Regions from separate parts of the Rhizobium sp. P43 genome, predicted to be linked through region 3. Evidence: riboswitches for the same ligand, from Rfam matches in the RefSeq annotation. Region 3 holds a riboswitch; each other region holds the start of a gene.
The links. Region 3 has a riboswitch for cobalamin ahead of AC1PUL_RS17555 (DUF1636 domain-containing protein). Riboswitches for the same ligand answer to the same signal wherever they lie in the genome.
Positions count from the first base shown of each region.

Region 1: it holds a riboswitch for cobalamin, as region 3 does, so the genes downstream of both, cobU (bifunctional adenosylcobinamide kinase/adenosylcobinamide-phosphate guanylyltransferase) here and AC1PUL_RS17555 (DUF1636 domain-containing protein) in region 3, are expected to answer to the same signal.
Region 2: it holds a riboswitch for cobalamin, as region 3 does, so the genes downstream of both, AC1PUL_RS13115 (aromatic ring-hydroxylating oxygenase subunit alpha) here and AC1PUL_RS17555 (DUF1636 domain-containing protein) in region 3, are expected to answer to the same signal.
Region 4: it holds a riboswitch for cobalamin, as region 3 does, so the genes downstream of both, bluB (5,6-dimethylbenzimidazole synthase) here and AC1PUL_RS17555 (DUF1636 domain-containing protein) in region 3, are expected to answer to the same signal.

Region 1 covers NZ_CM161539.1:1,724,328-1,732,180, forward strand. The annotation lists gene cobN (cobaltochelatase subunit CobN) at 1-3,720, opposite strand, end outside; gene cobW (cobalamin biosynthesis protein CobW) at 4,052-5,128, opposite strand; gene cobU (bifunctional adenosylcobinamide kinase/adenosylcobinamide-phosphate guanylyltransferase) at 5,132-5,662, opposite strand; cobalamin riboswitch at 5,848-6,221, opposite strand; gene AC1PUL_RS08590 (hypothetical protein) at 6,288-7,103, opposite strand; gene AC1PUL_RS08595 (ATP12 family chaperone protein) at 7,167-7,853, opposite strand, start outside.
Region 2 covers NZ_CM161539.1:2,602,408-2,610,260, forward strand. The annotation lists gene AC1PUL_RS13100 (BA14K family protein) at 1-108, opposite strand, end outside; gene AC1PUL_RS13105 (BA14K family protein) at 319-738, opposite strand; gene AC1PUL_RS13110 (FAD-binding oxidoreductase) at 963-2,045, opposite strand; gene AC1PUL_RS13115 (aromatic ring-hydroxylating oxygenase subunit alpha) at 2,048-3,292, opposite strand; cobalamin riboswitch at 3,395-3,592, opposite strand; gene AC1PUL_RS13120 (DUF6656 family protein) at 3,896-4,501, shown strand; gene AC1PUL_RS13125 (GGDEF domain-containing protein) at 4,518-5,597, opposite strand; gene AC1PUL_RS13130 (L-threonylcarbamoyladenylate synthase) at 5,817-6,809, shown strand; gene AC1PUL_RS13135 (FAD-binding oxidoreductase) at 6,806-7,853, shown strand, end outside.
Region 3 covers NZ_CM161539.1:3,498,773-3,506,625, reverse strand. The annotation lists gene AC1PUL_RS17575 (carbohydrate ABC transporter permease) at 1-767, opposite strand, end outside; gene AC1PUL_RS17570 (carbohydrate ABC transporter permease) at 779-1,651, opposite strand; gene AC1PUL_RS17565 (ABC transporter substrate-binding protein) at 1,794-3,107, opposite strand; gene AC1PUL_RS17560 (sugar-binding transcriptional regulator) at 3,256-4,209, opposite strand; cobalamin riboswitch at 4,652-4,879, shown strand; gene AC1PUL_RS17555 (DUF1636 domain-containing protein) at 4,989-5,396, shown strand; gene AC1PUL_RS17550 (ABC transporter ATP-binding protein) at 5,393-6,193, shown strand; gene AC1PUL_RS17545 (ABC transporter substrate-binding protein) at 6,221-7,174, shown strand; gene AC1PUL_RS17540 (FecCD family ABC transporter permease) at 7,235-7,853, shown strand, end outside.
Region 4 covers NZ_CM161539.1:1,282,114-1,289,966, forward strand. The annotation lists gene AC1PUL_RS06350 (LTA synthase family protein) at 1-870, opposite strand, end outside; gene AC1PUL_RS06355 (NAD+ synthase) at 1,041-2,720, shown strand; gene AC1PUL_RS06360 (TolB family protein) at 2,750-3,586, shown strand; cobalamin riboswitch at 3,625-3,814, shown strand; gene bluB (5,6-dimethylbenzimidazole synthase) at 3,856-4,593, shown strand; gene AC1PUL_RS06370 (DUF2865 domain-containing protein) at 4,550-5,605, opposite strand; gene AC1PUL_RS06375 (acyl-homoserine-lactone synthase) at 5,737-6,378, opposite strand; gene AC1PUL_RS06380 (helix-turn-helix transcriptional regulator) at 6,482-7,195, opposite strand; gene AC1PUL_RS06385 (NADP-dependent malic enzyme) at 7,312-7,853, opposite strand, start outside.

The DNA of each region.
Region 1 (7,853 bases), 1.8 Mb from region 3:
CTCGAACTGGTAGTAGTCGTCGCTGTCGAGCAGGTCGTGTTCGCGATTGTCCTGGTTCTGCACCACGGCCTGGATCGAGCGCAGGCGTTCCTCGAACAGGCCGCGCTCAGCCTTGCCCTCCTCGCCCGCACCATAGGCGTAGCCACCCCAGACGAGATAACTCTCGGCGAGATCAGCGCGGTCGGTCCAACCCTTCTCGTCGATCAGGGCCTGCAGGCCCGCGCCATAGGCACCGGGCTTGGAGCCGAAGACACGGTAGCGGGCGCGGCGGGCGGCTTGTTTTTCGTCCAGCCCCTCGGCCTTGAGGCTGTCGGTTTCGGCCCTCACCCTCGCTACGATCGGATTATCCCCTTCGTCTTCATCAAGCGCGGCCACGGCCCTTACCGCCTTGTCGAAGAGCGCGATCTGTTCGGGGAAGGCATCGCGGAAGAAGCCGGAGATGCGCAGCGTGACATCGACACGCGGGCGCCCGAGCACGGCTTGCGGGATCACCTCGAAGCCGGTGACGCGGCGTGAGGCCATGTCCCAGAGCGGCTTGACGCCGATCAGCGCGAGGGCCTGGGCGATATCATCGCCGCCGGTGCGCATGTTCGACGTGCCCCAGGCGGTGATGCCGAAGGAGGTAGGCCATTCGCCATGATCCTGCACGTAGCGCTGGATCAAGAGCTCGGCGGATTTCCTGCCGAGTTCGTAAGCCGCCGGTGTCGGCACGGCGCGGCTGTCGACGGAGTAGAAATTGCGGCCCGTCGGCAGCACGTCCGGCCTCCCGCGCGTCGGGGCGCCGGAGGGTCCGGGGGGCACGAAATGACCGGAGAGGCCCTTCAGCAGGCCTTCGATCTCGCCCGCACCGGATCTGACGACGGCAGGTTTCAGGCGGGTTTCGATCTCGGCGAGGACGGCGCGGGTGCGTGGCCAGTGATCTGGGCATCGGATATCACCGCAAACGAGTTTGGCGGCGAGCAGTTCAATGCGTTCAACAGTATCGCCAGCCGTACGCCAGGGGGCATCGATGAGATCGGCAAGGATCGCAGGTTTTGCCCCGGACCAGGGGGCGGACATGATGCAGTCGAGGGGGTCGAATGATTTTGGCGGCGTGCCTGGGATACTCCCCTCTGCCCTACCGGGCATCTCCCCCTCAAGGGGGGAGATGGGGGAGGTTGGCGCTCTGCCTTCCTCCGCGTCTGCGGAGGTGGATGAAAGTGCGGATGCGGATGCGGATGCGGATGCGGAGATCATCGGCAGCTGAGGCGTCTTTGCCAAGACTGCGAAATCCGCCGACATCGGCGTTCTGCCGATCTCCCCCCTTGAGGGGGAGATGGCCGGCAGGCCAGAGGGGGGTAACTCATCCCTCAGCACTTGCGGCTTACCCCCCTCTGTCAGCTTCGCTGACATCTCCCCCACAGGGTGGGAGAACAAACCAAGATCCCCCGCGATTGCCCGCTGCAAACTCGCGTCACCGCCCTCGCCCTGGCCGCGTGGCACACGCGCCAGCGCGACGACGAGATCGGTCAGCAACCGCCCCTCGGGTGCGAGCCCGAAGATGTGCAGCCCGTCGCGGATCTGCATTTCCTTGAGGTCGCAGAGATAGGCGTCTAGCTTTTCCAGCGCCTGATCTTCCGCCTCGTCCTTGGCGATGCCGGCATCTTGGTCGAGGCCGATATCGGCGATCAGCTCCAGGATCTGCTTCTTCAAGAGCACCAAACGGCGCGGATCGCCGCCCGAGGCTTCGTAATACTCGTCGACCAGCGCTTCGAGATCCTTGAGCGGCCCATAGCTTTCGGCCCGCGTCAGCGGAGGCGTCAGGTGGTCGATGATGACGGCGGAGCTGCGGCGTTTGGCCTGCGTGCCCTCGCCGGGGTCGTTGACGATGAAGGGATAGAGATGCGGGAGCGGTCCAAAGACCGCCTCGGGGAAACAGGTCTCCGACAGGGCCAGGGCCTTGCCCGGCAGCCATTCGAGATTGCCGTGTTTGCCCATATGGATGACGGCCTGAGCGCCGAATTCCCGCCTCAGGAAAGCGTAGAAGGCAAGATAGCCATGCGGCGGCACGAGATCGGGGGAATGGTAGGTTTCCTTGGGATCGATATTGTAGCCACGGGCGGGCTGGATGCCGATCATCAGCTTGCCGAAGCGCATCAGCGGCAGCGCGAAGGCGCCGTCGACATGGAAGGGATCGGCTTCCGGAGCACCCCAGCGTGCAGCCGCGCGCTCCTGAACCTCTTTGGGAAGATCCTCGAAGAACTTTATGTAATCGCTAACGGAAATACGTTCGCGAATGACCCGTCCGGCATTGGCCGCATTCGTCGGACCGGCCATCAGCGCTTGCATCAGCGCGTCGCCGTCAGCGGGCAGATCGGCAATGTCATAGCCCGCGTCGCGCATGGCGTGCATGACCTCGACGGTACCGGCTGGCGTGTCCAGTCCGACCCCGTTGCCGAGACGCCCGTCGCGGTTCGGGTAATTGGCCATGATCAACGCCACGCGGCGCTCCGCAGGCTGGGTTGCGCGGAGCTTCGCCCAGTTGGCGGCAAGTTCCGCGACGAAGCGCATGCGGCCGGCATCCGGCTCGTGGCTGACGAGATTGGCCTCGACCCGCTCGTCGAACCGCGCCTTCGATTTAAAGGAAACGGCGCGCGTCAGTAGGCGGCCATCGACTTCCGGCAGGGCGACACTCATTGCCAGATCGCGGGCGCTGAGGCCCTGGCTCGAGCCCTCCCAGGTGGCGCGCGGCGAGGATGAGAAGATCGCCTGCAGGACGACAGCACCCATCTCGTCGAGCACGGTCGAAGGCTTTTCGGCGCCCGGCGTCGAGACGGCAAAGCCTGTCGTGTTGATGACCACCGCCGGCGGGAAGCGGGTGAAGATGGCGCGCAGCGTGTCGACGGAGACCTGATCCTTGAGGCTGGAGACGAAGACCGGCAGAGGAGTGAGGCCCTCGGCCTTCAAGGCTTCCACCATGGCCTCGACGGGTGCCGTTTCGCCACTCTGGACGAGGGCACGGTAAAAGCAGAGAGGGGTTACATTCCCTCTCCCCGCCTGCGGGGAGAGGGTCAGGGTGAGGGGCTGGGCTTGCGCTGAGATTTGCCCCTCATCCGCCCTTTGGGCACCTTCTCCCCGTGAACGGGGAGAAGGGAACGCCAGCCTCTCCCATTCCTCAACCCCGATTACGCCCCTGCTCGGCCACCAAATACCGGCCTTCAACAGCGGACGTGCAGGCTCCGGCCGGTCGGCGCCACTGAGCAAGGCCTCGGCATAGGCGACGAAAGCGGATGCATTCCCCGCCCCACCTTCGGTCAAATAGGTCCAGAGAGCCTGGCGATCGTCATCCCCGCAGGCCTGGAAGGGTGCAAGCCCCTCGTCCGGCTTGTCGTCACCGGGCAGCACGACGATTGCTCCGCCGCTGCGACGGGCGCAAGCATGCAGCGCCTCCAGCGCATAGTGGAAGTAGCTCGCCCCACCCAGCGCCCTGACCACGATCAGCCGCGCATGGCGTGCCGTGCGCTCGATATAGGTATCGACCGACATCGGGTGCTTCAGGGTCATCAGGCTGGCGAGCCGCCAGGGCAGCGCTTCTCCGCCCCTCGCTTCAACGGCTGCGGCAATTGCCGCCAGCTCCGTGTCCGCCGCCGAGAGAAACAGCACGTCCCCCGGCGTCTGGCCAAGATCGATCGCCTCGTCGCCGTCGCTGATCGATCCCTTCTGGGCTAGGAGGAGATGCATGACGGCTCCCGACGAATATTCTTTGACCGGCTGGTGGTCAGAGGTTGGGATACCCCCCTCTGCGCCCTGAGCCCGTCGAAGGGCGGGCATCTCCCCCTCAAGGGGGGAGATCGGAAGCCGGAGATGTCGCGCACCTCCGGAAAGCCTTTAGCTGCAACAGCCCTGGATGTCGGGCCACGAAAAGTCGATGACGTGAGCAAAAACCCTGGCCGCCGGATGTCAGTTTGTCCGGGAACCGCCAAGCGCGCGCCGATCCGATCTCCCCCCTTGAGGGGGAGATGGCCGGCAGGCCAGAGGGGGGTAGCAACGCATGCCATCGCTAAACCGTTTCTCAACCCGCCGCCGCCTGCACGTCCTCGACCACGGCGCCGAAATCCCATTCATGCAGGCCGATCACCACAAGCCGCGTCTCGCGCTTCTCGGCTGATGTCCAGGGACGGTCGAAATAGGTGTCGATGCGGGTGCCGACGGCCTGGATGACGAGGCGCATCGGCTTCCCGGGCACGTCGATGAAGCCCTTCAGGCGCAGGATGTCGTGCTTCTCGATGACCGGCTTCAGGCGGTCGACGAACTCCGCCGGGTCCTTGATCGCGCCGAGCTTCAGGACGAAGCTTTCGAACTCGTCGTGGTCATGATGATGGTCGTGGTCTTCGCCCGAGGCATGGAGTGCCTCGTGCTCCAGCTCGTGATGTGACTTGCGGTTTTCGATGTCGTCTTCGGTGCTGGCGCCGATCCCGAGCAGCACGAGTGAAGGCACTTCGCCATTCTTCGCCTCGATCATCGAAGGCTTGCGGCTGGTGCGGCCTGTGACTTCTGCACGCACCGCGGCGATGCCGGCAGCGTCGAGCAGGTCGGTCTTATTGAGCACGATGAGGTCGGCGCAGGTCAGCTGGTCCTCGAACAGCTCCTCGATCGGGCTTTCGTGGTCGAGATTGTCGTCCTCGGCGCGCTGGGCAGCGACCGCGTCATGATCATCGGCGAAACGACCGGCGGCAACAGCCGCGCTGTCGACCACGGTGACAACGCCATCGACCGTGACGCGGGTGCGGATGTCAGGCCAGTTGAAGGCGGCGACCAGCGGCTGTGGCAGCGCCAGACCCGAGGTCTCGATGACGATATGGTCGGGCTTCACGTCGCGGTCGAGCAGCTTCTGCATGGTCGGCACGAAGTCGTCGGCCACCGTGCAGCAGATGCAGCCATTGGTGAGCTCGATGATGTCGTCCTCGGTGCAATTCTCGGCGCCGCAGCCCTTCAGTACATCGCCATCGACGCCGAGATCACCGAACTCGTTGATAATGAGCGCGATCTTCTTGCCGCCGGCATTCATCAGCATGTTGCGGATGATGGTGGTCTTGCCCGCGCCGAGAAAGCCGGTGATGACGGTGGCGGGGATCTTCTGCTGCAACATGGTTCAACCCTTCATTTTCAGCGGCAATCCGGCCGCAACGAAATAGACGTCTGCCGCTTGAGCGGCGATGGCTTGGTGGAGACGGCCGGCATGGTCGCGGAAGGCGCGGGCCATCTTGTTTTCGGGCACGATGCCGAGGCCGACCTCGTTGGAGACGAAGATGACGGTGGCCTGGAGTTCCCCGAGACTGGCCGCCAGTGCCGCGCCGTCCGCGTCGACATCACTGCCCTCCTCCATCATCAGATTGGTGACCCAGAGCGTCAGGCAATCGACGAGGATGACGCGACCGGGCTGGTCCAGCGCCTTCAGCGCGCCGACGAGATCGACGGGCTCCTCATGGGTCGTCCAGCCATCATCTGCGCGGTCGGCCTTGTGGGTCTCGATGCGGGCACGCATTTCTTCGTCCCAGGCGCGGCCAGTGGCGAGGTAAAACCTGTCAAAGCCGGTATCGCGGGCCAATCCCTCGGCAAAGCGTGACTTGCCCGAGCGGGCGCCACCGAGAACCAGGATGGATCGGGAATGGGATGCGGTCATGGGTTGCCATGACCTTCGACCGCGCGCAGACGGTCTGTGGCGCATGCCTTCAGCATGCACGAAAGATCAAACGATGCCCGGCTCCAAAAAACGGACCGGCACCGTCGGGTCGACAAGGACCCGCGGATGCAAGACGTCGCCACGACAACCTCCGTGCTGGCAACGGGGAAACCTCCCCAGTGTGGGCACCATGCCCGTGGATGGCAGGTCTCCTGGCTCGCAGGTCGTGGTCTTCGAAAGGACCGTCGGGTTCTCCTCGCCTTCCCAGGGTTTGCGACAACACGAAAGAGCGGACGATTCGTAGAGAAAGAGGCGTCCTGCCCCGGCTGATCGTGTTGCCACCCCAGTGGCTTTTCCGCTTTGCCGTTTTCGATCGGCCGGTCGCACCCTGCGACCCGTCACCACCTGAAACGGCAGAGCGGATGGAGAACCCTCGCTGCAATACAGTCGCGGGGTCGGCTGCGTTCCGCGTGCCCGGTTGGGGTCCACGCCTTCGCATTCCCTTTTGCTCTCCGGACAACATCTCTGCCGTCCGGAAACCATCCATCACGAGGATTAGGCCGAGGTCGGGCCCAAGTCAATCACGGCTGCGGCGCACGCATGCGTCATTGCGCCCGGGCATGGCTCAAGGGGTCGCCGGGCAGGTCGGCGTCACGGCGGGGTCACAGTCTGGTCGAAGGCGAATGGTGCCGACGGCTCCCTGTTCGACCGGTGTACCCTTGCCGACATCGGCGGCTCGACGGGCAGGCTGTGGCGGTGCAGCGGGGCTGACGGTCGGCGTTTCCGCAACCGGAGGAGCTGCCATTTCCTGCGGCGGCGGTGCGGGCGTGGGCGGCACGGCAACGACAACAGGCTTTTGTGGCTGAGGCACTGACGGGGTGGTGGCGGCGCGCGCATCAGGAGCCGAAGAAGCCGGCGCGGTCACCGGCGGCGGATCTGAAGCAAGCCGTGTCGACACGGTCCGGGGCGACAGCGACTTGCGGATGCGCGGCGTGGTCAAGGAGAAGGCGAAGCGAATGCGGGCGGCAATCTCTTCCGCAAGGGCGTGGCGGGCCCAGCGCGGGTCGTCGGTCGGGCTGTTGACCCGGAAACTTCCCTTGGCCACCGGCTCGCCGGTTTCGACCGAAACGGCCGTCACGGTGAAGTCAGCCTGGGCGAGACGGCGACGGGCGCCCTCGCCAAAGCCGAGACGATCGATCTTCACGAGCAGAACAACACGCTCGGCGCCCTGCGGAGCCCGGGTCGCAGCGATGGCGGAGGAAACACGACGGTCCACGCTCTCCAGCAGTTCAAGGGGAACCCGCGCATCGGCCATCACCGTGACGTTGCGGACGAAATAGACCAGAGGTCGATCGATGCTGCGTCCCTGGAAAAGCGTACAGGAGCCCAGCAGCATGGTCAGGCTCAAGGCAAAGGCGATGCGAAGGCTCTGCGCAAACATGACGACCCCGGACAGGTGATTCTCGACCTGTCCGACAATTCGCCATGTATGGTTAGTGGATGGTTAACTTTGCGACTGGATCGCGTGGAACAGCGCTGCGGCCGAGGCATATTCACCGTACCTGGCCTCTCGGCGCGCTTCGGCCTCGGCATCGGATCCCCAATGCTCGATCGTCCAGTCCTCATCGAGATGGGCAAGCGTCCAGACCTCATCGAGATCGAAGGCGCCTTCGGCAAATGCGAGTGTCAGCACCGCCGAGCCGGTGAGCGTGGTCACCACGTTCAGGCAGGAAATCCGGAACGGATCGCGATAACGCTCAAGGGCGCGGGCATAGGCAGCGACCGCTTCCTGTGGCTGCTCCTGATGCATCACGCCCTCAACGAGGAAGAAGCGGGTGCCATGCGCCGTGGCAGCCCATGACAAGACGGGATCCCAGCGGGCCGACTGGCGGTCGATCAGTTCCTTCGGGCCGTCGGCGCGGTAGCAGAGCAGATCCGTGCCGGCAAAACGCACGATCTCGGCAAAGACCTCGTCCAGGCTATTGGTCACCGCGTCGATCGCCGTATTGGCGAGCTTGGTGACCGGCATGGTTGCCGGGTCGATGTGTTCGCCCTGCCCGGCCCATTCGGCCACGACGAGTTCGGCTGCCTCGCGGGTCGGCAGCGTCAGCAGGTTCTTGGCAGGGGTCTTGACCGGCTTGCCGTCGAGCGTGATCGAGAAGCCATCCTCGCGCGCCTCGATCCCGACGCT
Region 2 (7,853 bases), 900 kb from region 3:
GGCCGGGGCCACCGGGCGGATGACCTGGGCCTGGGCGGGGACCATGCTGGTGACGGCGAGGATCGATGCAAGAGCGGCGACGGCCGTCGTCTTGAATGCACTCTTCATGATGTTTCTCCCTGCGTGTTTCCTGAGGCCTCGGAAAGCGGACGATCCGCCCGATCCCCTGACCTTGAAACAAAGGTTAACGATACCAGCCTGAACCCAGAATTAACGCTCTGTTCAGGGTTCGCGCCCGACGCATGGCGGCACCAGGACAGTGCGGGCGCACCAGTGCCCGTCAACGCGGATGCATGAGTTTTGTTCCTGCGACCGGCATCAATAGTAGGGCGAATAGCACTGCTGGCGGGGGCCGTGATACGGCTGAAACGTGTTGCTGCGCCAATGATAGGAGCGATAGCGCTCGGCGCACCAGCTGTGGTGTTTCGGATTGATGTCGCCCCGGTAATTCACGACATGCCGACGCTGGATCGGATAATCGACGATCACCCCTGCCCGCATGGAGCGCGGGGAGAACCAAAGCCCATTGTGATAAACATATCCCGGCCGATGCACGCGATGGCCATAGACCCGTTGGCCATGATGACGCGAATACACGGTGACCCGCTCGTAATGCCGATAGCTGGTTTGGCGTTCGTAGATGCGGACTTCGATGCCACCGGCATTCGCCGCATTCCCGGTCATCATGAAACCGGTCACGGCAAGGCATGCGGCGGCAAGAGCAGAAACAAGCTTCATGCGTGATCCCCCTTTGACTGAACCTCCACTCGCCTGCACCGGCCATCATGGCCGATCAGACCCGACCGCAGCGCGCGGCAGGAGGCTCCATCAGAGGATGCTAATCGGGGCGCTCTCGAGCGGCAAGAGGCCACGCCACATCGCAGAGCCGCAGAGACGACGAGAGGGCGAATCCGGCCCGGAATCGCCCCCTTCTCACGTGCAATTGATCGCGGAGGCGATGCTTAGGCTTCGATTTCGATGTCGCCCTTCGGCCGCGAACAGCAGGCGAGGATGTAGCCCTCGTCGATCTCGTCATCGAGAATGCCGCCATTGTGGTCCATCTCGACCTCGCCCGAGAGCTTCATGACCTTGCAGGTGCCGCAGAGACCGGATTCACAGGCAGCCCCGATGCGCACACCGGCGGCGCGGGCCGCCTGCAGCACGGTATGGCCGGGCGCGCAGAGACCGTCCTTGCCGGACATGGCAAAGGTGACCTTGGTCGGCTGCTCGCCATCGGCATACACAACGACTTCAGGCAGCTCCGGCTTGACCGGCTGGAAGGCTTCCTCGTGATACTGCTTCATGTCGAAGCCGGCACCTTCGAGCGCTTCGCGGACGGTCGCCATGAAGGGCGCCGGGCCGCAGCAAAAGACGGTGCGCTCAAGGAAATCGGGGGCAAGCAGCGCGATCTTCGCCTTGTCGATGCGGCCCTTCAAGCCCGACCAGAGCTGGCCGCGCGAGACCTGCTCGACGATGAAGCCCAGCGTCAGATGCGGCATCTCGCGGGCCTTGGCCTCAAGCTCCCAGCGGAAAATGATGTCGTCGGGCGAGCGGGCACAGTTCAGGAAAGTGATGTCGCTGTCGGGGGCCCGGTCGCTCATGTCGCGGGTCATCGACATCATCGGCGTGATGCCGGAGCCGGCGGAGATGAAGAGATACTTCTTGCCCGGATACTTGGCATAGGAGAAGTCGCCGAGCGGACCGAAAGCCTTTAGCGCCATGCCGGGCTTCAGATTGTCGAACATCCAGCGGGTGCCGATTGAATCCTTCTGCGCCTTGACCGTGACCGCGACCGTATAGGGCCTGGAGGGGCTGGAGGAAAGCGTGTAGGTGCGCATCACCGGCTCAGGCCCGACGGGGATTTCCAGCGTGACGAACTGGCCCGGCATGTAGCGGAACCACAGGTTCGGCTTGTTCGGCTTGAAGGTGAAGGTCATCACGTCTGCGGCCTCAGGCGTGACGGCGACGCATTCGAGGAGATGCTCCCGGTCTGACCAGGGGCGCATCTCGTCGACATGACGATACTGGGTGACGGCGATGTTCATGATCAAGCCACCGCAGACAGGCGGGCCTTGTCGCCCTGCAGGCGGCCCGTCATGAAGTTGGAATACCATTCGACGAACTGCATGACGCCGCCTTCGTGATCGACGGAATAGGGACCGGGCTCATAGGCCGGCGAGCGGATGCCGAAGGCGTTTTCCTCGACGATCGAGCGGTCCTGGTCGTTGGTCATGTTCCAGACATGGGTCAGCTCTTCCAAGTCGTAATCGACGCCTTCGACGGCATCCTTGTTGACCAGCCAGGTGGTGGTGACGGCGGTCTCTTCCGCCGAGATCGGCAGGACGCGGAAGGAGATCGCGTGGTCGCCGAGGATGTGGTTCCAGGTCGTCGGATAGTGGAAGAGCAGCATGGTGCCGATATGGCTGATCGGCACGTCGGCGGAAAGCGGCTTCTTCACGGCGCGCTTGCCGGACATGGTGTAGCTCTCGGCATCCTGTATCAGCGGCATGCGGGCGGTGCGGAACTGGCCAGACGGGTCCATCTTGAACTCGGACGGTAGACCGGCGGCCTCGCAGCGGGCCCAGTGCTCGGAAATGAACGGGTCGTCGCCTGCCCCTTGCACGCCGGTTGCGGTCGGGGCTTCCGGATAGGTGCGGCAGAGTTCGGGATGGTTGCTGGCGCAGTGGTAGCATTCGCGGTTGTTTTCCCAGACGAGCTTCCAGTTGCCCTTTTCGATGATCGTGTTCTTGTGGGCGACCTTTGCCTCCCAGAGGCGATGCGGCGCAAGGTACGGTTCGATCGAGGCGCGGACGGGGGTGAAATCGGCAGGCTCATTGGCGAGGCAGACGAAGATATAGCCGCCGACGCTTTCGCAATGCACGGTCTTCAGGCCGAATTCGGCCTTGTCGAAGGTCTCGCCCATCTGGCGGGCGAAGACGAGCGAACCGTCGAGATCATAGGTCCAGTTGTGATAGGGGCAGACGAGCTTGGCAGCCGCCCCCTTGTCCTTGGTGCAGACGCGGTGGCCGCGATGGCGACAGGTGTTGTGGAAGGCGCGGATGACCTGATCCTTGCCGCGCACCACGACAACGGGGTAATCGCCGATCTGGGCGGTGAAATAGTTGCCGGCGCGCGGGATCTCGCAGTCGTGGCCAATGAACAGCCAGTCGCGATACCAGATCATTTCCATGTCGAGCTTGAAGTAATCCTGATCGATATAGAAGGGCTGTTCGAGCGAGAAGCCTTCGCGGCGGTTCTTCAGCTGGCGCAGCACGGTGGCCTGCAGGTCCATGTCGTCCTCGTTTTCAAAAACTCGGGGGAGAAAAGAGCACAGCCTGTCGTCGCCTTGAGAAGGCGGTGCGCATAGCTATCTCCGGTCGCCCTCCGCAACCTCAAATGTCCGTCTGCCGAGGCTGGTTTCCGGGCTCAGGAGCATCCTTGCGGATCAGACCGACGCCTTCCCAGGTCTCCCCCCAGTGGCAATGTGTCGGTCCTTCACTCCACCACCGTTGCGGGGGCAGCGCCGGATTTTGACCGGCTTCCCGATTTCCCGCCCCCTTAGGAGGGCAGCACCTCGAGCTTCACTGCATCTAATCACAGGCCAGCGCCACACGCTGCGCTGCGAAACGACACGGCGGAAATCGTTTGCGACATCCCACAGACGGTGTGGATTCAGGCCAAGTCGCCAAATTTCTCATTCTTTTCCGACATCTGCGCGCGAGCAAAACACCAGGCGCCAAAAAGCGTGGCGCAAACGAGCGATCGACAAGGATTTTTCCGATTTGCGCTGCGGCAAGCCTCGCGAAACCTCGACAACGCAGAATACCGTCAAATCATGATTAACCATGCTGCGCTAAGCTCAAGCAGTCAGTCCGGGTACCGTCAGAGCGTCGAGATGCAGAAACTGAGATACTACGCGGCTCCCAAAGGGGAAACGAAATCGGCGCCGCCCGCCAAGGCTGTCCATACCGAGTTCCTCAGAACCGGTCGGATCTCGCGTAGCCGCGAGGACTGGCTGCCGGATGAGCGCCGTTATCTCACCTATGAAGAGGTCGCGGAGCGGACGGGTAAACGCCTGGAGCGGGCTGCCGAGACGACGCATGAGCGGATCAACGGCTTTCACCGCTCCATCAAGTTTCCCAAGATCATCTTTCACCGCACCCTGAACAACAGCCCGCATCTGGGCTATTGCCACGTCACGGCAGCGCGAACGAATTTCGCCCAATATGCGGATGTGAAATGGGCCTTCTACATCGCCAACTTCTTTGCGGAGCTTGGCGGCGAAGAGGTGTTCTTCGAGCAGATCAAGCAGAATTACGGGCGGATGTATTTCGCCGTTGCAATCAAGCCGGAAGCGGAAGCGAAGTCGATGACGATCGACCGGTCAATCCGAGACAATGGTTTGCTGTTCCAGACGGTCGATCCGAAAGAAGCACTTCGAAACGTGCTGATGCTCGGCGCGCGTGACGCCGAGCTCAGGAAGATTATCGCCAAACTCTAGGGGAAGGCTGCGGCGCTCAGGCGCCGAAACCGCCGACCGGCTTCTTCTTGTAGAGCAGCCAATCCTTCGAGACGTAGTCGCTCACCCCATAGATCGTCACGGTATCGCCGCCGGCGGCCTTGGAGGTTGCAAGGGCCTTTTCAGCAAAATTGGTGAAATCGAAGGCGTTCGGGGCCTGTTCCGAGAAGCAGATGCCGAAGGACATGCCGAGCTGGCCGAGACGGGCGCCGCTCGACGAGCCAACGAAATTCGTGGCCTTCAGCTTGGCGCGCACGAGTTCGACGACGCGGCTGACTTCTTCCTGATCAGACGTATAGAGAAGCAGGCCGAAGCGGCCGGCATCGAAGCGGCAGGCCAAATCACCACCGCCGGAGACGGCTTCGAGCACCTTGGCAACCTGCATCAGGAAGCGTTCGGCAACCGCCGGGCCCATCTGTTCCTGGATGCGAGCATAATCGTCGATCTCACCGATCGCGACACCACACAGGAGGGGCATCTCCGGGTTTGCATAGACCTTGGCGATGGCCTTGTTGAAAGCACGGCGGGAGGCAAGCCGGGTCACCGGGTCAACGAATTTCGCCGCTTCCGCCTCTTCCGCCTCGCGCTGGAGATCGGCAAGGGCGGCCGTCTTGTCGACGACGGCACGCACCACATTGCTGTTCTGGTGCGCGCGCTTTTCGGTCGCGGCCTTCAGCATCTTGATCGACTGGCCAAGCGGGGTGCCCTCGAGATCGGCTTCCGTCAGGATGGTCTTGGAGGCGTGGCCGATGACGCGGCCGTAATCGGTCAGCGAAATCTTCTCTTCGTTGAGGAGCGAGATGAAATTGCTCATTTCGGCGCGAACCTGGCCGTTCTGGCGGCTCAGCAAACCGTCTTCATGGTGATGGGGCAGATACTTGCGGCCGAGCTCGTCGAGCGCTTCCTGGGTTTTGACCTTACCGAGCGCGATGAACTCACGCACAAGTTCCGGATTGCTGCCTGAATAGGCTTCATAGACCAGTTCGTAATTGCGTGGCAGACCGTCGATGCCCATCTGATGCATGGCGGTCGCGACGCGAAGCGCAATGCTGGCGGCCGGGTTCTTCACTTGCTGCATCTGTCCAATTCCCCGAATGAGGCTTTCCGTCTCTTAATCGCGACGATAGGCCAACATTTCTTTCTTTCGGTTACGCCGGTGATTAAAATTCGAACGGTTTGCCCATCCCCTTTAAAAAATAGGGTGGAATCTGCCGGTTTCGCTGTGGAAAAAAGAACTTTGCCGCCCCGCCCTGCTCAGGATAAGGACGAGCGATTGATGGCAGGAAGGCTGAAAAACATGGCGCGGATCATCCCGATCGCTACTGAGAAGGACAAGGTGGAGGCCATCGCGGCGGCGACGGAGGTGCTGATGCGCCAGCGTCCCGTGGCCATCCCGACCGAGACCGTCTACGGGCTTGCAGCCGATGCGACGCATCCCGCCGCCATCACCTCGATCTATGAGACCAAGGGCCGTCCACGTTTCAACCCGCTGATCTGCCACATGTCGGATCTTGCCATGGCCGAGCACTATGCCGTGTTCGATCCGCTCTCACGGCAGCTGGCGGCAGCCTTCTGGCCCGGACCGCTGACCATCGTTTTGCCGCTCAAGGAGAATTCGGGCATTCATCCGCTGGCGACGGCAGGTCTCGATACGGTCGGTATCCGTGTGCCCGTCGGCTTCACGGCAGAGCTGATTCGCAGTCTCGGGCGGCCGCTGGCGGCCCCGAGTGCCAATTCCTCCGGCCGTATCAGTCCGACCACCGCGCAACATGTCGAAGCGGATCTCGGCGGCAAGATCGACGTGATCGTCGATGGCGGCCCCTGCCCCGTCGGTGTGGAATCAACCATCGTGAAGGTCGAAAGCGGTGAAATCCGCCTGCTTCGGCCTGGCGGCATCGATGCCGAGGCGATCGAGGCGGTGACGGGCAAGCGTGTGGTGCGCCCCAAGGCCTCCGGCACGGCGGCGATCGAGGCGCCGGGCATGCTTGCCTCCCATTATGCACCTGACGCCTCGGTGCGGCTTCATGCGACAACGGTGGCAGAGGGCGAAGCCTTGATCGCCTTCGGTCCCGGCGACATATCGGGCGCGTCAACGGCAAAAGCGGTGTTCAATCTGAGCCCTCGCGGAGACCTGAGAGAGGCGGCCAGCAATCTCTTCGATTTTCTGAAGAAGGCGGATGCGAGCGGTGCAACCGGCATTGCCGTCCAGTCCATTCCCGAGGAAGGTCTGGGTGAAGCCATCAATGACCGGCTGATGCGGGCGGCAGCGCCGCGCGGCACGGAGGGATGAACAGGATGACCATCAGCATGAGCCTTGCAGAACGTCTGCGCGCCTTCATCGACATTGTCGGCGAAGCCAACGCCCTGACCAGGCCCGAGGACATCAAGCCCTATCTCACCGAAAACCGTGGCCTCTATCATGGCGCCTCGCCACTGGTGCTGAAGCCGGGTTCGACGGCGGAGGTCTCGGCCATCCTCAAGCTTGCGTCCGACACCGGAACGGCGATCGTGCCGGTCAGCGGTCGCACCGGGCTTGTCGGCGGTCAGGTGCCGCGTGAGGAAAGCCAGGACGTGCTGCTTTCACTGGAGCGGATGAACAAGATCCGGGAAGTCGATCCCGTGGCCGACGTGATCGTTGCCGATGGCGGCGCGATTCTCGCTGATGTGCAGAAGGCGGCGGAGGCGCATGACCGGCTCTTTCCACTGTCGCTCGGGTCGGAAGGCTCCTGCCGGATCGGCGGCAATCTTGCCACCAATGCCGGCGGCACCGCCGTTCTCGCCTATGGCAATATGCGCCAGCTCTGCCTCGGCCTTGAAGTGGTGCTGCCGACGGGTGAGATCTGGGACGGGTTGCGGCGTCTGAAGAAGGACAATAGCGGCTACGACCTGCGCGACCTGTTCATCGGCGCCGAGGGAACGCTTGGGGTGATTACCGGGGCGGTGCTGAAGATGTATCCGCGTCCGCGCGGAAAGCAGGTCGCCTATGTCGGCCTTGCCTCGCCGGAGGCCGCCCTTCAGCTGTTCGAGAAGGCGTCGCAGCGCTGCGGCTCGGCGCTCACGGGCTTCGAGCTGATGCCGCGGATCGGCATCGAGTTCACGACGAAGCACATTCCGGGTGTCCGCGATCCGCTCGCCTCGGTGCATCCCTGGTATGCGCTGGTCGACATCTCGACCTCGGATTCGGCCGAGACGGCGGAAACGATGATGCAGGAGTTGCTGGCGGAGGCCTTCGAGGCCGGGCTCGTTTCGGATGCAGCAATCGCTGCTTCGCTTACCCAGCAGGATGCCTTCTGGCACCTGCGCGAGAGCATGTCCGAAGCGCAGAAGCCGGAGG
Region 3 (7,853 bases):
AGGATGACGATCGGCGCGATCGCCATCGTTGAGGCCGCCGACAGCTTCGCCCAGAACAGGCCTTGCGGACTGGAGAAGGAGGCGATGAAGGCGGTGAGCGGCGCCGCATTGGTGGTGGTCAGCCGGATCGTCCAGAAGGCCTCGTTCCAGGCGAGAATGATGTTGAGGAGTAGCGTCGAGGCGATGCCCGGCAGTGCCATCGGCGTCAGCACATAGACGATCTCGTTGAACAGCGAGGCACCGTCCATTCGCGCGGCTTCCAGGATCTCGCCCGGGATCTCGCGGAAATAGGTGTAGAGCATCCACACGACGATCGGCAGATTGATCAGCGTCAGCATCACCGTGAGCCCGATGCGGGTGTCGAGCAGGCCGAAATCACGAAACAGCAGATAGATCGGCACAAGCACGGCAACGGCAGGCATCATCTTGGTCGACAGCATCCACATCAGGATGTCCTTGGTCCGCCGGGTCGGCGAAAACGCCATGGCCCAGGCGGCCGGGATGCCGACGATCAGCGCCAGGATGGTCGAGCCCACGGACAGGATAACCGAGTTCATGAAGGGCTTGATGTAGTCGCGCTGTGTCTGCACCGTCACGTAGTTCTCGAGCGTGAAGGTGGGGATCATGTCGAAGCCCTGGATCGCTTCCGTTTCCGTCTTCACGCTGGTGATCAGCGTGTAGAGGATAGGGAAGAAGATCACGAAGGCGATGCTCCAGGCGAGGACCGTGAAGAGGATCTTGCGGCGGGGGCTTGTGGCACGGGCCATGGCGGGTCTCCTTACCGGTCCAGGTTCTTGCCGACGGCGCGCATCAGGAAGATGGCGACGAGATTGGCAAGCACGACAGCGATGATGCCACCCGCAGAGGCTCCGCCGACGTCGTAGCCGAGCAATGCCGTGCGGTAGATGAGGAAGGCGAGGTTGGTCGAGGCATAGCCCGGACCGCCATTGGTCGTGACCAGGATCTCTGCATAGACGCCGAGCAGGAAGATCGTCTGGATCAGGATGACCACGGTGATCGCGCGGGCGAGATGCGGCAGCGTCAGATAGATGAATTTGTCGATGAAGCGTGCACCATCCATCTCGGCCGCCTCCTGCTGCTCGCCATCGAGCGACTGCAGGGCGGTCAGGAGAATGAGCGTCGCAAAGGGCAGCCACTGCCAGGCGACGATGATGATGATCGAGAGCAGCGGATATTGCGCGAACCAGTCCACCGGCTGGAAGCCGAGCGCGCGGTTGATGTCCGCCAGCACGCCGTAGCCCGGATGCATGATCATGTTCTTCCAGATCAGCGCGGCGACCGGTGGCATGACGAAGAAGGGCGAAATCACCAGAATGCGCACGATCCCCTGGCCGAACATCGGCTGGTCAAGCAGCAGGGCCAGAAGGATGCCGCCGACGATGGTGATGAACAGCACGCCGCCAACGATCAGCAGCGTGTTCCAGACCGACTGGAAGAAGGCCGGATCCGTGTAGAAATAGCGGTAGTTGAACAACCCACCGAAGCTGACATTGGCCGGATTGAGCAGATTGTAGTTCTGGAAGGAGAACCACAAGGTCATCGCCAGCGGCACGATCATCCAGATCAGCAGGAGACCGACGGACGGCGCCATCATCAGACGGGCCAGGGTGCGTGTGTTTTGAGTAGCCATGATAAAGCTCGCCCTGATGGCCCCAAGCGGACAAGGTCCGGGACCCGTTGGAGGCAAAGTGACAACGACCGGCATTGGCCGCAAGCGGTCGAGGTCTCTCCTGCCCGGATCGCAATCCGGGCAGGCAGGTTTGGGAGGTGGATTATTTGATGTAGCCGGCGCGGGTCATTTCGCGCTCGGTCAGGCTCTGTGCCTGGGCCAGCGCATCATCGACCGACATTTGGCCTGCAAGCGCTGCCGAGAAGAGCTGACCGACGGAGGTGCCGAGGCTCTGGAACTCGGGGATCGCCACGAACTGCACGCCGACATAGGGCACCGGCTTGACGGTCGGGTTCTTCGGGTCAGCCGCGTTGATCGAGTCCAGCGTCATCTTCGCGAAAGGCGCCGCCGTCTGGTATTCCGGGTTCTCGTAGAGAGAGGTCCGCGTACCCGGAGGAACGTTGGCCCAGCCTTCCTTTGAAGCGACGAGTTCGAGATATGCCTTGCTGGTTGCCCAGGAGATGAACTTCTCGGCAGCTTCCGCCTTCTGCGAGCCTGCCGGAATGGCGAGGTTCCAGGCCCAGAGCCAGTTGCCGCGCTTGCCGAGACCGGTGTCGGGGGCGAGCGCGAAGCCCACCTTGTCGGCAACGGTCGAATCCTTCGGGTTGGTCACGAAGGAAGCGGCGACGGTGGCGTCGATCCACATGCCGCACTTGCCCTGCTGGAAGAGCGCAAGGTTCTCGTTGAAGCCGTTCGACGAGGCGCCCTGCGGGCCGGCGTCGTTCATCAGCTTGACGTAGAAGTCGAGCGTGTTCTTCCATTCCGGCTGATCGAACTGCGGCTTCCAGTTCTCGTCGAACCAGCGGGCGCCAAAGGCATTCGATGTGGCCGTCAGGAAGGCCATGTTCTCGCCCCAGCCGGCCTTGCCGCGCAGGCAGATGCCGTTGATGTCGTTGGCGCGGTCCGTCATCTTGCGGGCAGCATCGGCGACAAATTCCCAGGTCGGCGCGTCAGGCATGGTGAGCCCGGCCTTCTCCATCAGGTCCTTGCGGTACATGATGAACGAGGATTCGCCGTAGAACGGAGCAGCATAGAGCTTGCCGTCATCGCCGGTCAGGCCCGAGCGGATCGCCGGCAAAAGGTCATCGACATCGTAGTCGGCACCGAGGTTTTCGAGCGGCAGCAGCCAGCCCTGCTTGGACCAGATCGGAACTTCATAGGTGCCGATCGTCATGATGTCGTACTGGCCGCCCTTTGTCGCGATGTCGGTCGTGACGCGCTCGCGCAACACGTTCTCTTCGAGCGTGACCCACTCGACCTGGATGTCGGGGTTCTTGGCGGTGAATTCCGAGGTCAGACCCTGCATCCGGATCATGTCGCCATTGTTGACGGTTGCGATCGTCAGGGTTTCGGCCGAGGCCATGCCGGCAAGCGCCAGCGCTGAGCAGGCGCCCAGCAAAATCGTCTTCAAGTTCATGTCTTCCTCCCAGAAGAGTAATGAGCATTCGCTTTGCTCATGGGCAATTACTCACTTCAAGGGCGAAAAATGTCAATCCAGATTCCTTGCTGCGGTGCCGCAAGGATGACCTAAATCCATGAAATCCAATTGAAAAATTTAGTCTATCTCAGCTGGAGAGGAGATAGCGTGCCGCCTCTTCATCGGTAATCAGGCTGTTGATATGCCCGCCGCGCACCGCCGCGAGAATCGCCGGATGCTTGCGTCGACCCCGTGCCAGACCGACAACGGTCGAGGTTTCCCGCGAGGGGATTTCCAGGCTGGCAACCCGCTCATTGACAGGATGCTTGAGCAGTGTGCCGTCTTCTCCGAAAATCCAGCCACAGATTTCGCCGACGGCCCCGGCGCCCAGAAGATCCTGCATCTCGTCGGGTTTCAGAAAGCCGTCGACCAGAAGCGGCGCCTTCATGTTCATTTCGCCGACGCCGACGAAGGTGACGTCCGATTGCCGGCCGAGCGCAATGGTGGGCGCCACGAGCGGTTGCTTGTGCAGAAGCTGTTTTTCATCGGCTGAGGACACGATAACCGGGAGCGGCATCGGGAAATGGGGTGCCTTGATCGCATCGGCCATCGAGAAGATGACGTTGAAATAGGCGGCCGATCCATCTGGACTGATGTTCCCGGTCAAAGAGACAATCTTGTGCTGCGGACATTCCATGGGCGAGAGCTGATCGATCATCGCGCGCAGCGTGCGGCCAGTGCCCATCGCGATGACGAGCGGATCGGTCTGTTTCAGCCAGCGCTCAAGCTGCGCTGCGCCGGCTTCCGCAACGCCCACGGTTGCGGATTCAGACCCGGGATCGGTGGGAACTATCTCCACCTCCTTCAGTCCGAACTTGCGTTTGAGGGCGTCGGCAAGTTCAAGGCAGGCTGCGATCGGATGATCGAGCCGCACCTTGATGAGCTTTTCCGCGACAGAGAGCGAAACCAGGCGCTGCGCGCTCTGGCGCGATATCCCCATGGCGGCGGCGATCTCGTCCTGCGTCCGGCCGGCGACATAATAGAGCCATCCGGCCCGAGCCGCATCATCCAGTCTTGTGTGACCCTCACCACGTCGTGCCATGCAGTCTCCTCCCAGTCCAAGACACTGCTGCCAATTTTGCCGATCCGTGTCAAATCCGGCCTCTGCTTCCAAAGGTCCGCGGGAACGTCCGGACGGGTGACCGGTTGAGCCTTTGAGGCACTTCAACCTCAGGGTCATGATGATGATACGCCGGATCTCAATGGTCGCTGTGGAGAGGGAAACGCTTGGCTCAGTAGATGTCGCCAGGCTAGCCGCAGCCGAGATCCATGGGCGAAGGATTTCGCCCGATCCCTGGACGTAGACCATGGACGAGTACAACAAGCGCTGATCGAGCCCGCGAGGTCTGACACATTGCCATTGTCATGGTGTCGAAGTGAAACCGTGACGGTACTCTCCCCAAGGACGGGACAAAATCACACTAGACAAATGTAACGATATTACATAACAAAACGACAAGACTTGACTGACGGGGCTCGCTGGCCTTAATCAAACAGATGACGGTTCCCCAGCGGATGACTCCGAGGGGATTAATAGGGAACACGGTGCGGACGACCCAACAGGGACCAAGACCGTGGCTGCCCCCGCAACTGTAGGCGGATTGCTGTCATCCTTTCGGCGCGTCAGCGCCGGGCCACTGCGCTTTGTCGTGGGAAGGTGGATGCAGCAGATATCCGTAAGCCAGGAGACCTGCCGTCAAGTGGGAAAAAACGTAGCGGACGGGGTGTGCCGATGGATACGAACTGGCTTTGCGGCCGCGCGTCTTTGCGCGTGCAACATATTGTCATTTTGCCTCCGGAGATCTCCTGCGGAGGGCTTGGGTGGCAGAATCAAAACGACATCATGTAACGGTATGCACCGACTGCCGGCGGCGTGGCGAAACATGCCGGCCAGGCCTTGATCTGCTGCATCGTCTGACGGACAGCCTTCACCGGCTCGGAGCCGATACCGGCTCCGATTTCATGGTCGCGGGAACCGTCTGCATGGCCGGCTGCGATCGCCCGTGCACGATTGCCTTTCAGGCGTCTGGCAAGGTCACCTATCTCTTTGGCGATGTTCAGCCCGACACCGACCTTGAGGCCCTGGTCGATTTCGCGGACCTCTATCTGCGTATGCCGGATGGCATGACGCGTGAGGCCGAGCGACCTGCAGGCCTGCGTGGCAAGACCCTTGCCCGCATCCCGGCTGCGATCCTTGTGTCGGAAATGAGCCCGGAGGCCGTCCAATGAGTTGCGATACGCTCGGCTGCTCCGTTACCGTATCCGGTCTCGCCTGGGGACCGAAGCTCGGCCACTATCTCGTTCGCGATGTAAGCTTCAGCATCGCCGCCGGCGACCGGCTCGCGATTGTCGGACCAAACGGTGCGGGCAAAACCTCTCTGCTTCGCTGCCTCTATCGCGGCGTGACACCCCTTCAGGGAAAAGTGGAAATCGACGGGGCGGATCTTCGCGGCCTCTCGCCCCGCCAGCTCGCCCGCAAGATTGGCGTTGTCCTGCAGGAAATGCCCGCTGATTTCCCGTTCACCGCCCGAGACGTCGTGATGATGGGGCGGGTGCCGTGGCGCCAGGGTCTGACCGGCTGGGCGGAACGGGATCATGAGGCCGTCATCCATGCGCTCGAACATCTCGATGTCGTGGGGCTTGCCCATCGCCAGTTCTCCACCCTGTCGGGCGGGGAAAAGCAGCGAGTGCTCGTCGCCAGAGCCCTGGCACAGGACCCGCAGATCATCATCCTCGATGAGCCGACGAACCATCTCGATATTCGCCACCAGCTGGAGATCCTCGATCTCTTGGCGGGGCTCCAGCTGACCATCATCACCACGCTGCACGATATCAATCTTGCCGCCTCTTTCGCCTCGCATGTCGCCATCATGCATCACGGCCGGATGACGGCATTCGGCAGTCCGGAGGCAATCCTAACCGAGGATGCCGTATCGCAGACCTTCGGCGTCAGTGCCCGCATGTATTCGGTCTCGAGCTCATCCAGTCATGCCGGCCATTTCACCTTTTCCAGAACGCTCAGCTAAAACTGAAAGGCATAAACCGTGTTCAAGATTTCTCTCGTCGCTTCCTCCGTCACTTTGCTGGCAGGACTGGTTGCTGCAACGTCCGCAGCCGCTTTCCCCGTCACCGTGAAAAGCTGCAACCGCGATGTCACCTTTGACGCCGCACCGGCGCGTGCAATTTCTAACGACGTCAATCTGACCGAGATGATGCTGGCGCTGAAGCTTCAGGACCGAATGGTTGGCTATACCGGTGTTTCCGGCTGGAAGACCCTGGACGAGAGCTTGCGGGAAGGTGTTCGGGAACTGCCGGAGCTTTCGCCCAAATATCCGAGTAAGGAAGTCCTGCTGAACGCCGACGCCGATTTCTTCTTCGCCGGCTGGAACTACGGCATGAAGGTCGGCGGCGAGGTGACGCCCGAGACGCTCGCCCCCTTCGGCATCAAGGTCTATGAGCTGACCGAATCCTGCATCCACATCATGGCCAAGAACAAGCCGACGATGGACGACATGTTTGTCGATCTCCTGAATCTCGGCAAGATCTTCGGCGTCGAGGATCGTGCCGAGGCGCTGGTGGCTGGCTACCGCAAGCAGCTCGCCGACATCACCACACGGATCGGCGCCGTCGAAAAGCCTGTGCGCGTTTTCGTCTATGATTCTGGTACCGAAAAACCCTTCACCTCGGGCCGCTTTGGCATCCCGACGGCGATGATCGAGGCCGCTGGCGGCGTCAACATCATGGAAGACGTGGAAAAGAGCTGGACCGAAGTCTCCTGGGAGCCGGTCATCGAGCGCAATCCGGAAGTCGTCGTGATCGTCAACTACGGTGAAGTGACCGCGGAGCAGAAGATCGCCTTCATGAAAGAAAACCCGGCCTTCAAGAACCTCGACGCAGTCAAGCAGGATCGCTTCGTGGTCCTGGAATATGTCGAGGCCACGCCCGGTCCGCGCAATGTCCAGGCCATCGATCGCCTCGCGAAGGCCTTCCATCCTCGCAATATGTGACACTTCTGGCGGGGCCGTGGACGCGGCCCCGCCCGGCAAGGAATAGGCAAGGCAGCAGTAATGCAGGGTCGATTGTTTCTCTGGACGGGTCTGGCTATGGTGCTGCTCGTCCTGTGCGTAACCGCAGGCGTGTCCTTAGGCTCGGCCGCCATTCCGGTCGAAACCGTCTGGGCGATCATCGTCAACAAGCTCGCACCGGGCACCTTCGAGCCGACCTGGTCGCCGGGACGCGAAAGCATCGTTTGGGATGTCCGCTTTCCGCGTGTCCTGCTGGCGGCGCTGGTCGGCGCAGGATTGGCCGTCGTTGGTACGGTGCTGCAGGCCGTGACCCGCAATCCTCTGGCTGACCCGCATCTGCTCGGCGTGTCCTCCGGCGGTGCGCTTGGAGCCGTGATCGCGCTGCTTCACACGGGCCTCGTCTTCGGCCTCCTGACTGTGCCGCTGTTTGCCTTTGGCGGTGCGCTGCTCGCAACCGGTGCCGTCCTCATGGTCACCCGCTTCTCGGGCGCTGCCGCAGATCGGCTGGTGCTTTCCGGGGTTGCGATTGCATTCGTGGCAACCGCGCTGGCCAATCTTGCCATCTTCTTCGCCGATCCGCGTGCCGCTCACACGGTGGTATTCTGGATGCTGGGCGGTCTCGGCCTCGCGCAATGGGATCACATCCCGTACCCGGCCGTGA
Region 4 (7,853 bases), 2.2 Mb from region 3:
TTCACTCATCACGACAATGACGTCGGCCTGACGGCCGGAGAAGAAGGACGCGGGGAGCCTGTCCGTCTGAATGTCTGTGATAGCGACATTGCTGTAGCCGGCCGGGGCCGCGACATTGGCCATCGGCACGTTGAAGGCGAAGGCGAGCAGGAAGCCGTTGTGCCGGTAGTTTTCTTTCTGGTCCCACATCATGGGCACGATGTTGAGGCGATCGCGGAACGCGGAAAACGCCATCGGATCCATCAGAGAGACGAAGCCGGCGAGAAGCGGAAATGCGACGGCCAGACGAATACCGCGGGCAGGCAGGTTCAGGCGCGGGAATACCTTGCGGCTTTTCCAGATCAGGGCGACAAACGCTACCACAAAGACAAGGCTGCCGACGGCAAGCCCGATTGCCTTGAAGGGCTCGGCCGCAACCATGGCCGGCATGAGCTGCATGATCTGACGACCGAAGAGCAGGTCGCTCGGGAAAAGCGGATCCGACAGGAAGAGTTGCTTCTGCCCCGAGAAGAATGCCGGCAGCAGCAACAGGGGGCCGACAAGCAGTGTCGACTGATAGGATTTGCCGATGATCGCATCGGCAAAGGCCAGAATGAGAAAGACGATACCGACGGCCACAGGGCCGGGACGGCTCGTCGAGGTCATGTATTCCACGACATCGATCATGCTGCCACGCGCCAGGACCTCGCTCAGCAGAACGATCGCCGCAGCAATCAGCGCCGTGTTGATAGACTGGACAACGAGCTGGACGATCCAGGACCCGCCGAGCTCACGCTCACGCACCGCACCGAAGGCGGTAAAGATGTTCGCGACTCGCGTTTTCGGGCTGGTCTGGACCACGTCGAACTCCAGGTCATGGGAGGGTGTCATGAAAGGTTCGCATAGGTGTCACATAAGTGTCATGAATGCTACATGAACCGAAAGCGAAGAACCTTTGTTCCCAGAAATTCCGGTGGTTTGGTTAGCGCCGGAGCACCATATAAAGGGGGCGCCCGCGAAGCGACGTTGCGATAGGGCGGGCGAGCGGCTAAATCGGTGTCATGAGCGAAGCAAAGAAGATCTCCGACGTCCTGCGCATAGCGGTGGCACAGTTCAATCCGACGGTGGGTGACGTCACCGGCAATCTCGCCAAGGCGCGTGCTGCGCGTGCCGAGGCTGCCGGGCAGGGGGCCGATCTCCTGCTCCTGACGGAGCTCTTCATTTCCGGCTATCCGCCGGAAGATCTGGTGCTGAAGCCCGCCTTCCTCAAAGCCTGTCTGCAGGCTGTCGAGGCGCTTGCCGCCGATACTGCCGATGGCGGTCCGGGGGTGATCGTCGGCTTTCCGCGGCAGGGCGAGAAGGGCCGGCACAATTCCGTTGCGATCCTCGACGGCGGCAAGATCCTTGCCTTCCGCGACAAGATCGATCTGCCGAATTACGGCGAGTTCGATGAGAAGCGCGTCTTCGTCGAGGGCGAGATGCCGGGACCGGTGAACTTTCGGGGTGTTCGCATCGGCGTGCCGATCTGCGAGGAAATCTGGAACGATCTCGGCGTTTGCGAGACGCTGGCCGAGACGGGGGCCGAGATCCTGCTCGTGCCGAATGGCTCGCCCTATTATCGCGGTAAGGTGGATGTCCGCCATCAGGTGGCGCTGCGCCAGGTGATCGAAACCGGACTGCCGCTGGTCTTCGCCAATCAGCTCGGCGGTCAGGACGAACTGGTCTTCGACGGCGCGAGCTTCGCCTTCAATGGTGACAAGTCGCTGGCCTTCCAGATGAGCCAGTTCGAGGAGACGCTGTCGGTCACGACCTGGCGACGCGCGGCCGATGGCTGGCGCTGTGACGAAGGGCCGATGTCGCGCATCCCGGAAAAGGAAGAGGCCGATTACCGCGCCTGCGTGCTCGGTTTCCGCGATTACGTCAACAAGAACGGTTTCAAGAGCGTCGTGCTCGGTCTCTCGGGCGGTATCGATTCGGCTATCTGTGCGGCGATCGCGGTGGATGCGCTGGGCGAGGAGCGCGTTCGCACGATCATGCTGCCCTACCGCTACACCTCGCAGGAAAGCTTTGCCGATGCCGAGGCCTGCGCCAAGGCGCTCGGCTGCCACTACGACATCGTGCCGATCCAGGAACCGGTCGAGGGCTTCCTCTCGTCGCTGTCGGACATGTTCGAGGGCACCGAGAGCGGCATCACCGAGGAGAACCTGCAGAGCCGTACGCGCGGCACGATCCTGATGGCGATCTCCAACAAGTTCGGCTCGATGGTGGTGACCACCGGCAACAAGTCGGAGATGTCGGTCGGCTACGCGACGCTCTATGGTGACATGAACGGTGGCTTCAATCCGATCAAGGACCTCTACAAGATGCAGGTCTATGCGCTGTCGGCCTGGCGCAACGCCAATGTTCCGCCGGGTGCGCTTGGCCCCTCGGGCGAGGTGATCCCGGCCAACATCCTGTCGAAGGCCCCCTCTGCGGAGCTTCGACCGAACCAGACCGACCAGGATTCGCTGCCGGCCTATCCGGTTCTCGACGACATTCTTGAATGCCTGGTCGAGAAGGAAATGGGTGTCGACGAGATCGTCGCTCGGGGCCATGACATTGCGACCGTACACCGGGTCGAGCACCTGCTTTATCTCGCCGAATACAAGCGCCGCCAGTCGGCACCGGGCGTGAAGATCACCAAGAAGAATTTCGGACGCGATCGTCGCTATCCGATCACGAACCGGTTCCGCGATCGCTGAGCGATCCGGGACGGCCGAGAGGAAGCATCATGCGCAGTTCCGTCGAAATCTTTGACATCAACACCCGCGAATGCGAGGTCGTCTGGCAGACGGAAGATCTCGTCGAGGCGCCGAACTGGTCGCGGGACGGCGAGTTTCTGATCATCAACGGCGATGGGCTTCTCTATGCCCTGCCGCTCGATGAGGAGGACCCAGAGCCGGAACTGATCGACACCGGTTTTGCCGTTAGACTGAACAACGACCATGGCATTTCGCCTGACGGTGCCTCGATCGCCTTTTCGGACCATACGCTCTACGGCAAATCCTGCATTTATCTGCTGGGCGATGGTGACGACGAGCCGCGCCAGGTGACCGACAATATGCCGTCCTATTGGCATGGCTGGTCGCCGGACGGAAAGGAACTTGCCTATTGTGGTGATCGCGGCGGTGTCTTCGACATTTACACGATCTCCACGAAAGGCGGGTCCGAGCGACGTCTGACGCATGGCGAAGGTCACAATGACGGTCCCGATTACTCGCCTGACGGTCAGTGGATCTATTTCAACTCAAGCCGCAGCGGCACCATGCAGATCTGGCGGATGCGCACGGATGGGAGCGACCCGCAGCAGCTGACTTCGGACGGCTACGGCGACTGGTTCCCGCACCCGTCGCCGGATGGGAAGAAGGTGCTGTTCCTCTCCTACGACGCTGACGTGACAGGCCATCCGCGTGACAAGCAGGTCAGGCTTCGGCTGATGGATGCCGATGGCGGCAATGTCGAGACGCTTCTCGAGTTCTTCGGCGGGCAGGGCTCGATCAACGTGCCGAACTGGGCGCCGGACGGAACGGCCTTCGCCTTCGTGCGCTATTTCCCACGGCCTGAGTGACGCTGTCGCTTTTGGTCTGTCCTCCGCAACCTCCGTCAAGTAGAACACCTGTGTCAGGTGCCTGCCGGAAGGCGGGAGAATCGGGAAGCCGGTGAAAATCCGGCACGTGCCCAACGCTGTGAGGCGGACGTGACGTGTGAGGGGAAACCCAGCCACTGGAGCAATCCGGGAAGGTGCGCGTCGCGGATGAAGCCCAGTCAGAAGACCGGCCTGGCGAGATAGACCGAACCCGCGTGGACGGCGGGCGGTTGCGCATTGTGGGGATTACGATGCACGACAGACCGAACGAGTTTCTCGTCCGGACAGCGCCCTTTGCCGAGCCTGACAGGGACGCCGTCTACCGGGCCATCCATACGCGCCGTGACGTGCGCGACCAGTTCCTTCCCGATCCACTGCCGGACGATCTCGTGCGCCGGCTGCTGCAAGCCGCCCATGCGGCGCCATCCGTCGGCTTCATGCAGCCCTGGAGTTTCCTGCTGATCCGCAATTCCGAGACCCGCGAGGCGGTCTGGCAGGCGTTCAGCCGGGCGAATGAGGAGGCTGAGGCGATGTTTCCTGAGGAGCGTCGCAGCGCCTATCGCGCGCTGAAACTGGAAGGCATCCGCAAGGCGCCGCTCAATATCTGCGTCACCTGCGATCCGGATCGTGCGGGGCCGGTCGTGCTCGGGCGGACCCATGATATGCGAATGGATGCTTTCTCAACCGTTTGTGCGATCCAGAACCTCTGGCTGGCCGCCCGGGCCGAAGGGGTGGGCCTCGGCTGGGTCAGCATATTCCACGAGGCGGAGGTGAGGGCGATCCTCGGAATACCGGATCGGGTGCAGATCATCGGCTATCTCTGCCTCGGCTATGTGGATGAACTCTATGCCGTGCCGGAACTTGCGTTGAAGGGCTGGCGCCAGCGCCTGTCGCTCGACGATCTCGTCTTCGAAGACCGCTGGGGCGAAAAGCCGGAGGAGCCCGTCACTCCTGCAGCGGCTGGGGTCCCGGGGCTGCGGGGTTCCTGAGGTCGATCGTCCCCTTGTCCGACGGCAGGAAGGCGGGCCCCACCTGCCTAACATTCAGGTTTGCCTCGTCGAGCTCGCGCTCGATCACCGGCTGGGTGGTCGGCTCTGTCGGTTTTGTCTTGGGGGAGACTTCCATGATCGAGGATTGGTACTCAGGAACGGCAGATCTCGGCGTCATGCGCTGATAGTATTGCTGCAGGTTGCAGCCACAGGAGGGTTCTGCATCGCTGCGACGGTTGCGATAGAGAAAGGCGTTGGGCAGATCGCGATAGGGGCGGCCGGTGACCGCCGAAACCATATCCACTGTCTCGCTCAGTTCCGGAGCATGGAAGAAGAGCTCGGTCTGCGTCCCTGGACACATCTGCTGGCATTGCGCCGCGTCGCGGGCAAAGTTCATCGCCGAGGTCTGAGACGAGATCGGGAAGAAACCGCCGTCGCAGGTGCGCACACAAAGCGTGCGCACATTGCCGCTTGGCAGCATTCCGATGGACGGCGGTGTGGCTGAATAGGCGGCTTCCGCTGCCCTGTCCGGACGGTAGGGTTCTGCCACGCTGTCGAGATAGGGGATGCGCTCTGCCTCTTCTGGATAGGCGGCCTGATCCGGGCCGCAGCCATTTTCCTCAAGCGCCGTGACCAGGGCCGCACGGGTGTCGGCAACCCGGCTCGCGCGCAGATCCGCGAGCCTTGCGGTCAGGATGTCGCGATTGGCCTCCATGCGGGAGATCGCGGTTGCAAGATCGCTGCAGTCGTTGCCGCCATCCGGACGTATCTGGACAATCGACGAAGTCAGGCAGCGGAGCCGACGCTGGTCCTGGCGTGCCTTGCGCAGTTCAAGGTTCTGCTGGGCAATCGCGCTGGCATAACTGTTGATCTCGGGCGATGGCGAGCCCTGTTCGACCAGCACAAGCCGATCCCGCAGCCGTTCGCAGAGCGCCGAGGCTTCCGCCCCGCCCGGGATGACGCTAGCGAGCGTGAGCAATACAGCGATCGAAATTGTTATTCTGCTCGGCACATCCGGATCCCAGTGGTCGCTTGCAAGGCAGAATAAAGCCCTTGTAAACCCAGGATAGCCGAGTGCCGGTGAAATGAAAATGACGGATGACATGGCGGATGCATGCGCTGTCATCCGCCATGCGATGTGGATTACGCGGCCTGCGCTGCCATCAGCGTCATCGGCTCTTCCAAGACGCTGCCGTCGATCGCCGCAATCGCCTTCATCCTATCGAGCAGGTCTTCGGAGACCTCCCAGGATACCGCGACCGCCTGGACAACGCCGATGCGGCGAGGTTCTCCGATCCGGATCCCTGGGCAGCCCATGCGCTTGAACATGCGTTCCAGGAAGACATCCGTGACGGTGACGATATGGCTGAGGTCCGAGGCGAGCCCGAGTTCGCCGACACCGCACATCAGTTCTGCTGCGGCAATTGTGACCTGGTTGCTGGCGCGGTCCTGCGAAATCTCGGGGTCGATGCAGAAGCGGCTGGATTCCCACACGGCTGCACTACGAATTTGCGGCCCATTGCCTAGAAGGATCGGGAATGTATCGTCGAGCATATTCGGCCCGAGGGTTGGCAGCAGACGCAAAGACCCCCGCAACTTTCCTTCCTCACTATAGGAGAGAACATAGAGCGGATTGGCCCGATCATAGTCGTCGATTTCCCAGGCGTCGCGGACTTGCACCTCCCAGCCGAGGAGGTCATGGAAGACCCGCTTTCTCAGCCTGTGCATCGCGTCGATATCGGCTGGAAACTGGCTTCTGCGGCTACCGTTGATGATCCTGATCATGCTTTGCTCCTTCTTGCAGAACGGAACAGGCAAAATGCAGTTCAATGGTCGTTTATGAAACTGACGGTGGCGACAGCTTCAGCGCTTGCAATCTGTGATACGATCAAGGGATTTGCAAAGCGGGCTCGGCCAACCTGGGGATCAGGCCGCGCCATACCGCTTCCGCCACAGCCTGGGCATTGTTGACGACATCGAGTTTTTGACGCGCATTCGCCATGAAATGACGGATGGTGCGTTCAGAAATGCCCAGGATGACGGCGGTTTCCCAGTAGCTTTTGCCGGCTGCAATCCATGCCAGTGTCTCCCTCTCACGACGTGTCAAAGGGCGAGCCCGGGCTTTTTCCTGATGGTCACTGGTTGATGTTTTGATAAAACGTGCATTCAGAAGGGTCGCGAGGCTCAGGATGTCGCGGTCGTTCTGACGGCGCCAAGCCGCCAGTTCATCGAACCTGGAGGGAAACTCGACGAGCAGGCAGCTCTGTCTGCCGGCCAGGGGATAACCGACAACCCTGTGATGGTGATGGGCGGTCCGGTGCCAGGACATGAACTCGATCGGCTCAAGAGCAGAGAGCACGCCGGAAATTTGCTCGAGGATCGGCTTTCGGTTCAATGTCCGCGCCAATTGCTGGGCATTGCGTTTCTGGCTGTAGAACATGTTTTGAACGCGTACGCGCCCGCCGGGGATCACGCCGCTCAAATAGATGATCGGGCCGGTCCCATAGGATGCCTGAAGCCTTGAGAGAGTGGACGCTGGATCAGGCTTCTCCTGTCGGTCCAGCCAATCCAACAGATCAAAATAGACTTCAGACGCGCCCATCAACTATGCCCTAGATTTCCAGGGGAGCAGTGTCGGGGCTAGCACTTTGGCTTGTCTAGATGGCAGATTTCGCGAAGCGAGCGGCGAGGCAAGGCGCCGCTCGCTTTTTTCGATCTTCAGCCTGTCGGCTGGGAGGCTTCGACCACGGCGAGCGCTGCCATGTTGACGACGCCGCGCGATGTAACCGATGTCGAGAGCACATGCGCGGGCAGGGCCGCGCCCAGAAGGATCGGGCCGACATGCAAGGCATCCATCATGGTGCGGACAATACCGAGCGAGATGTTGGCGGCATCAAGGTTCGGGAAGACCAGCAGGTTTGCCTCGCCGGTCAGGGTGCTGTCCGGCATGGCGCGCTTGCGCAGCACTTCCGACAGGGCCGAGCCGCCCTGCATTTCGCCATCGACCTCCAGTTCCGGTGCCTTGTCACGCAGGATCTGAAGGGCCTGACGCATCTTGGACGCGCTGGCAGATGGCCGCGATCCGAAGTTGGAATGGGATAACAGGGCAGCCTTTGGCGTTATGCCGAATCGGCGGATTTCCTGCGCCGCGAGCATTGTCATTTCGGCGATTTCCTCGGCGCAGGGCTCGTCCGTCACGAAGGTGTCGGTGAAGAAGATCGCGCCGCGCTGGGAGATCAGAAGGCTCAAGCCCGAATAGT